2 regions of the Streptomyces sp. NPDC030838 genome follow, and region 1 is predicted to be linked to the other one. Evidence: riboswitches for the same ligand, from Rfam matches in the RefSeq annotation. Region 1 holds a riboswitch; the other holds the start of a gene.
The links. Region 1 has a riboswitch for cyclic di-AMP ahead of ACZ42A_RS13250 (M23 family metallopeptidase). Riboswitches for the same ligand answer to the same signal wherever they lie in the genome.
Positions count from the first base shown of each region.

Region 2: linked by a shared signal. The riboswitch ahead of ACZ42A_RS04955 (M23 family metallopeptidase) and the one ahead of ACZ42A_RS13250 (M23 family metallopeptidase) in region 1 are both predicted to bind cyclic di-AMP.

Region 1 is NZ_JBVIED010000004.1:17,252-20,768, forward strand. Features, by position in the region: gene ACZ42A_RS13245 (aldo/keto reductase) at 1-729, opposite strand, end outside; gene ACZ42A_RS13250 (M23 family metallopeptidase) at 844-1,884, opposite strand; cyclic di-AMP (ydaO/yuaA leader) riboswitch at 1,896-2,074, opposite strand; tRNA gene ACZ42A_RS13255 (tRNA-Met) at 2,399-2,472, opposite strand; gene ACZ42A_RS13260 (GTP cyclohydrolase II) at 2,538-3,179, opposite strand; gene ACZ42A_RS13265 (MarR family winged helix-turn-helix transcriptional regulator) at 3,282-3,517, opposite strand, start outside.
Region 2 is NZ_JBVIED010000001.1:1,096,858-1,100,374, forward strand. Features, by position in the region: gene ACZ42A_RS04950 (DUF6250 domain-containing protein) at 53-760, opposite strand; gene ACZ42A_RS04955 (M23 family metallopeptidase) at 962-1,912, opposite strand; cyclic di-AMP (ydaO/yuaA leader) riboswitch at 1,917-2,075, opposite strand; gene ACZ42A_RS04960 (tyrosine-protein phosphatase) at 2,793-3,517, shown strand, end outside.

The DNA.
Region 1 (3,517 bases):
CTCGCTCTCCAGATGCTTGCCCGCACCGGCCGCCCGGGCGCTCTCCACCGTCGTACCGGGCCGGTACTTGCCGGTCAGGAACCCGGAGGCCAGCGCGTAGTACGGCACCGCGGCGAGGCCGTACCGCGCGGCGACATCCTGGAGATCGCCCTCGTACGTCTCCCGGGACACCAGGTTGTAGTGCGGCTGAAGGGCGACGTACCGCGCCAGCCCCTCCCGGTCGGAGAACTCCAGCGACGCCCGCAGCCGCTCGGGGGAGATGTTCGACGCGGCGATGTGCCGCACCTTGCCCGCCTTCACCAGCTCGTCGAGCGCGCCGATGATCTCCTCGACCGGCACCTCGGGCTGGTCGAAGTGGGTGTAGTAGAGGTCGATGTGGTCGGTGCCGAGACGGCGCAGGGAGGCGTCGGCGGCGGCCTTGATGTTCGCGGCGCTCAGCCCCTGGTACTCGGGGTGCTGGCTGACCTTGGTCGCCACGACCACCTCGGAGCGGTTCCCGCGGGTCTTGAGCCACTGTCCGATGATGGTCTCGGACTCGCCGCCGGAGTTGCCCTCGACCCACGCCGAGTAGACGTCGGCGGTGTCGATGAAGTTGCCGCCCGCGGCGGCGTAGGCGTCGAGGACGGCGAAGGACTGGTCCTGGTCGGCGGTCCAGCCGAAGACGTTCCCGCCGAGGGAGAGCGGGAAGACCTCGAGGTCGGAGGAACCGAGTTTGCGCAGAGAAGTCATGCTCAGCGTCAACACACCCTCCGGAACGCCCTATTCCGTGAACCGGCAGCCCTGACGTCGGGGGGTTGCCGTCAGGACCGCCGGGGATCGGGGAGAGCCGGGCTCAGCCGGGCGTCAGGGCGTGAGGCCCTTGCTCCGCAGCCAGCTCAGCGGGTCCAGCGCGCCGCCGTCGCCGGTGTGCACCTCCAGGTGCAGATGCGCCCCGGTCACATTGCCGGTCGCGCCCACGCGCCCGATGACGTCCCCGGTGTTGACCTTCTGGCCCACGCTGACGTTGATCGACGACTGGTGGGCGTAGAGGATCTCGGTGCCGTCGTTCAGGGTGAGAACGGTCCGGTAGCCGTACGCGCCGCCCCAGCCGGCCTCGGTGATGGTGCCGGAGTGCACCGCCTTGATGAGGGTGCCGGTGGGCGCGGCGAAGTCCAGGCCGGTGTGGTAGCCGGAGGACCACAGGGCGCCGGCCTGCCCGTAGGTGGAGGTGATGGTGTACGAGGAGGTCGGCAGCGTGAACTGCTTGGCCAGCTCGGCCAGCCGCTCGGCCTCGGCCTTCCTGCGGGCCTCCTCCTCCGCCTCCTTCTTCGCGGCGGCGGCCTTGGCCTCGGCCTCCTTCTCCGCCTTGGCGGCGGCCTCCGCGGCCTCCTTCTCGGCGGCGGCCAGCGCCTCCGCGGCGGCCTTGGACTCGGCCTGGTCCTGCTGCTGCTCGGCCTGCGCCATGATGCGGGCGCGCAGCGCCTCGCCGGCGTCGGTGGTGCCCTGCGCGGTGTCGGTGGCGGTGACGCCGAGGCTGCTGAGCGGGGTGGCGGTGGTCTCGGCGGTGTCGGTGTCGTCGGAGATCAGCGAGCCGACGTTCGGCAGGTCGGGCATCGAGATGGACACCGGCGGCTTGCCGGTCTGCGCGGTGGCCATGCCGCCCGCGCCGACGGCGGCTATGACACCGACGCCCAGGACGGTGGAGCTGCGGGCGAGTCCGCCGCCGCGCTGCTTGGTGACACGATGCCGGCCGCGTACGGGGCGAATGGATTCCGCGGTGGGGTTCCACTCCTCCCACGGGCCCTCGTCGGTGCGCTGATCGCCGTACACGAAGGTGTCGGCGGGGTCGGCGGTGCGCTGGCCGGGCACGAACGGGGCCCCGGGGGCAGGCCGGTTGGACGCCACGTGGGCGTACTCCTTTCCTTCCTTCTCGCCTACCGGGTTAGCTGACGGGTTCGGAGCAGGAAGGTCTCCTACGCGCGTAAATCAGCCGTGCCGCACACGACTTTCAGCCGTGCGGACCCGACCCCTTACGCCCGATTCACCCCAAGGTGGTGGTTCCCCGGTTCCCTACGGGATTCGGCGCGTGCGCACGGAGCCGCCTCTTGTGACGGCTGGGACGACCGCGCTGCGTTATCGGACGTTAATAGAACCGGGGGGTGATTTCCAAGCGGTTCCGCTTGATCATTACGGTCACCCGGGTGGACGTACACCTCATGAGCGGCGAAAATCGGGCGAGTTGACCCGCACTCAGAAACACTTCAGCAGCGTCCCGGTTTTTGATGGTGACTCAGATGTTATGCGGAGTGGGGTCGCCCACTTACTCCCCGTGACGTCTCCGCGCACAGATGCGCTTCGAGGACGGAAAAGCACTCAGGGCCGGAATCCATCTCCATGGATTCCGGCCCTGAGCCTTCAGTAGCGGGGACAGGATTTGAACCTGCGACCTCTGGGTTATGAGCCCAGCGAGCTACCGAGCTGCTCCACCCCGCGTCGGTGATTCCAGTGTACGCCATGCGCGGGACGCTTCGCGCCAGGGTTTGTCTCCGCCTCGCCGATCAGCCGGCGCTGAGTTCCGTGAGGTCGGCCAGCGGCAGGGTGTGCTGGGTCTGAAGGACCTTGGCGCGCAGGTAGCGGACGTTGTGGGCGGTGGTGAAGACACCGGTCGGGACACGGTCACGGACGCCGACACCCAGAGCGCGCAGCTGCTCGGCCTTGTCCGGGTTGTTGGAGAGCAGGTCCAGCTCGGTGACGCCGAGGGCGGTGAGCATCTGGGCGGCGGCCGTGTAGTCGCGGGCGTCCTCGGGAAGGCCGAGGGCCAGGTTGGCCTCGTAGGTGTCGAGCCCCTGGTCCTGGAGGGCGTACGCGTCGAGCTTGTTGTACAGCCCGATGCCGCGGCCCTCCTGCCGGAGGTACAGCAGAACGCCGCCGCGCTCGGCGATCCGCTCGACCGCCTCGCGCAGCTGCGGGCCGCAGTCGCAGCGGGCGGAGCCGAAGACGTCGCCGGTCAGGCACTCGGAGTGGAGCCGGACGAGCGGGGTCCGCCCGAGGGCCGGGTCGCCGAGGACGACGGCGAGGTGCTCCCGGCCGTCGGCGAGGCCGTGGAAGGTGACGAGTTCGGCGTCGACGCGGTAGCCGTCGTGGAAGTGCAGGGGGACCCGGACGCGGGCACGGGGGGTGGCGGCGGGGATGTCGGACATACGGTTCTCCGGCTCGGGTCGCTGCTTCAGTTTTGAAGCAGGTCTCACGTCCGGGAGACTAGCCCATGCTTGAAACTTAAAGCAATGCGCTTGTGGCCCACCTCATGAACAGGAGTCCCGCGAGGACCGCCGTAGCCAGGGCACGTCACCCTGGAGCGCCCCGGTCACCTTCGTGAAGATCTCCTCCAGCTGCGCCACCTGCTCCGCGCCGAGGTGATCGAAGAGCGCGGCACGGACGGTCCCGACATGCCCGGGCGCCGCCCGCTCCACCACGGCCATCCCCTCGTCCGTCAGCGCGGCCACGCTGCCCCGCCCGTCCGTCGGGCACACCTCCCGCC
Region 2 (3,517 bases), on a different contig from region 1:
TAGGCAGGGGTTGACGGGCGGTGAGATAAGCCACTCTTCAAAGATTGGTCAACTACGGAATAAGCCGCCACACCCGGAAGTCGCTGACCCGGAAATGGCTCCACACCGTGCGGAAGGCGAAGTGCCCCGCGGTGTACGGCTCGGGGTCGGTGTAGTCGAAGACGAGCCGCCCGTTGTTCCACCACTGGACGGTCGATCCGGCGGAGACGATCCGCACCCGGTTCGGCTCGTTCGGCACGAGCAGCGGCTCGGTGTAGTCGTACACAAGCGGCCGGACCCCGGCCTCGCCGACGTACCGGCGCAGCCGGGTGGTGGTGTTGTAGTTGGCGCCGTATCCCGCGTAGTACGTCGTCAGGTGGTCGTACTCGGCCAGCGCGCCGCCGCGCGGGGTGGCGAAGAGGTCGTCCGGGGAGCGGACGTCGGTCGCGTTCCAGAAGTTGTTGAGGTCCGAGACACGGTCGTTGGCGCCGCCCGCCGAGACCGCGGTGGCGGTGTACTCCAGGACGTACGGCCCTTGCAGCCGCTGTCTGAACCACACCGTCGCCCCGCTGGGCACGTCGATGTCCAGCACCCCGCGGGAGGCCGTGACCGTGCCCCCGTCCTGGAGTTCGGTGACCCACTGGCCGAGGCCGTGGCGGAAGTCGTCGCGGGCGACGAGACGGCGCCGGCGGGGCGCGGCCTGCGCGGTCCCGGCCGGGGCGAGAGCGGCCAGGGCGGCACCGGCGGCCAGGGCTCCGAAAGCCCTGCGTGTGGTCGTCACGGGATACGGCTCCTTACGGGAGGGAAAGCGCTTGCTCCATCGACAGGGATCACTGTGTCCCGGCACTCACGCCCTTGTCGATCCCCCGCGCACCCCCGCCACACCATCGCAACGAAACACCGAAGGCCGGACCCGGGGATCGGGGTCCGGCCTTCGGTGGCGCGTGCGGCCGGGGTCAGGAACCGGCGCGGCGGGATGGGGTCAGAGGGAGACGCCCTTCGTGCGGAGGTAGGAGACCGGGTCCACGTCCGAGCCGTAGTTCGGGGTGGTGCGGATCTCGAAGTGCAGGTGCGGGCCGGTCGAGTTGCCGGTCGAACCCGAGAGACCGACCTGCTGGCCCGCGGTCACGGACTGGCCGGCCGACACCGAGAGCGAGGACAGGTGGGCGTACTGGGCGTAGTAGCCGTCGGCGAGCTTGATGACGACCTGGTTGCCGTACGCGCCGGCCCAGCCGGCGGAGACGACGGTGCCCGCGCCGACGGCCTTGAGCGAGGTGCCGGTCGGGACGACGAAGTCGACACCGGTGTGGTAACCGCTGGACCACATGCTGCCCGCCACCTTGTAGGCGGTGCCGACGCCGGCGCCGGCGACGGGGGCGGTGTAACCGGTGGAGGCGGTGGTGGTCTGGGCGGCCGTGGAGGCCTCGGAGGACGACGACTCGGCCGCCTGGGAGGACTCGGACGGCGCCGAGGAGTCGGAGCGCTGCGTCGACTGCGACGGCTGCGCCGGCTTGGCGGCCTCGGAGGACGAGGACTTCGGCGCGGCCGCGGCGGCCTTCTTGCCGAGGGAGAGCTTCAGGCCGGGGTGGATCAGCGACGGGTCCTCGCCGACGGCGTCGCGGTTGTCGGCGTAGAGCTTCTGCCAGCCGCCGGCGACATTCTGCTCGTCGGCGATCTTCGAGAGGAAGTCGCCCGACTGCACGGTGTAGGTACGCACACCGGAGTTCTTCACGGCGGCCTTCTTCTCCGCCGTCTTCTGGACGGAGGCGACCGACTGGACGGCCTTTTCGGGAACGGACTGCGGGGTGGCGGCCTGGGCGCCGGCGGCCCCCATCAGGGGCAGGGCGAGCGCGGCGCCACCGGTTCCGGCGACGGCGATGGAACGGGTGAAGCGCTGGGTCTTCGGACGGCGGTGCTTACCCTTCGCGGGCATGGCGAATTCCTCTCCGGCGCCTGCGAGGTGAGCTGTCGGGTGCGGACTGGAGATGTCCGGCCGCGCCGAGGCGCGGCTTGACCCCAAGCCTGTTTCCGGAGACCGGAGCAGGCGGTGTACCTGTGGGTCCCCCGCTCCTGCCGTGCACGGGTGAGTTTGCGCGGAGACCAGGCGGCGGCAGGATTCGGCGTTCCGCCTGGATCGGTGTGGAACGTAAGCGACCAAGACGCACAGGGACAAGCGAAAGGTTGCCCACGGGCGCTTTTCGATCTTTTCCGTCACGGAATTCGCGGTCACCCTCTGTGGATTACAGAGCCTTCTCTGCGCGCAAACGCCCTTGAAAGACGCATGAATTACGTGAACATGACGGACGACTCACCGTCACGGATATGACGCTCCTCACGTGACACCGCTCCAGAACTCTTTGATCCAGAGCGAGTTACAACGAAGGCGCCAATTCGGACAGTTCACTCAGATGCGGCGGAGGTGGAGAACCATCGCATCGAGGTCGCCATGCAGGCCGGGCCGCGGCAGCACGGCACCTCGGCACACTTCGCCCGTTTCGCGTCGTTCGTACGACTCTGTCAGTGCGAGCCGATTGCGGAATTCCGTCCGCTTTCGTCCCGTCTGGTAGTGCACCAGGGACTCGGCCTTGCACGCGCGCGGGGGGCAGTTGGGCAACGCCGATCCGCCAGAAGCCGGACCAGCCGAGGGCGCAGCCGTGGAGGCGCGAGGTGCTTCTCGGCAACATCTGTGGACCGCACCGCCCGGCCGGGTATGCCGCCTGTGGACAACTCATTGCCTCAGGAATCCATGTCGTATGGTCGGAGGCGTGCCCGCCGACGAGCAGCGCCGGCGGGGCCGACTGGGAGGAGCCCACGTGACGCAGCAGGTCCCGTCGACCGAGCCCGAACTGGCCGGAGTGCGCAACTTCCGTGACGTGGGCGGCCTGCCGACCGTCGACGGACGCCGGGTGCGGTACGGAGTGCTCTACCGCAGTGGCCATCTCGCGCACGCCACCGCCGAGGACGCGGTGTTCCTCTCCTCCCTGGGCCTGCACACGATCTTCGACTTCCGCAACGCGGCGGACCAGAAGCTGGAGGGCCCGGACGTCGAACTGCCGGGCGTGCGCAATGTGAACCTGCCGCTGAGCGACCCGGCCGACGGCGCCGAGTTCTGGAAGATGGTGCGGGATGGCGACCTGGACCAGCTGCGGGAGATCCTCGGGGACGGCCAGGCGGCCGGCCGGATGATCGCCTCGTACCGCATGATCATCAAGGAGCGCACCGCGGAGCACTCCCAGGTGCTGCACGCCCTCGCCGAGGACAGCGTGCCCGCCCTGATGCACTGCGCGGCGGGCAAGGACCGCGCGGGTCTGTCGGTGGCGGTGACGCTGCTGGCCCTGGGCGTCGAGCGCGAGGCGATCCTCGCCGACTACCTGGAGTCCAACGCCAAGCACCGGCGCTACAAGGTCCACCGCAGCAGCAGCTCCGCCGCCGCCTACTCCCCCGAGGTCATGGAGCTGCTCAGCCCGCTCTTCGACGCGCGCGCCGAGTATCTGTCGGCGGCGTTCGACACCATCGAGGAGACCTGGGGCGGCGTCGA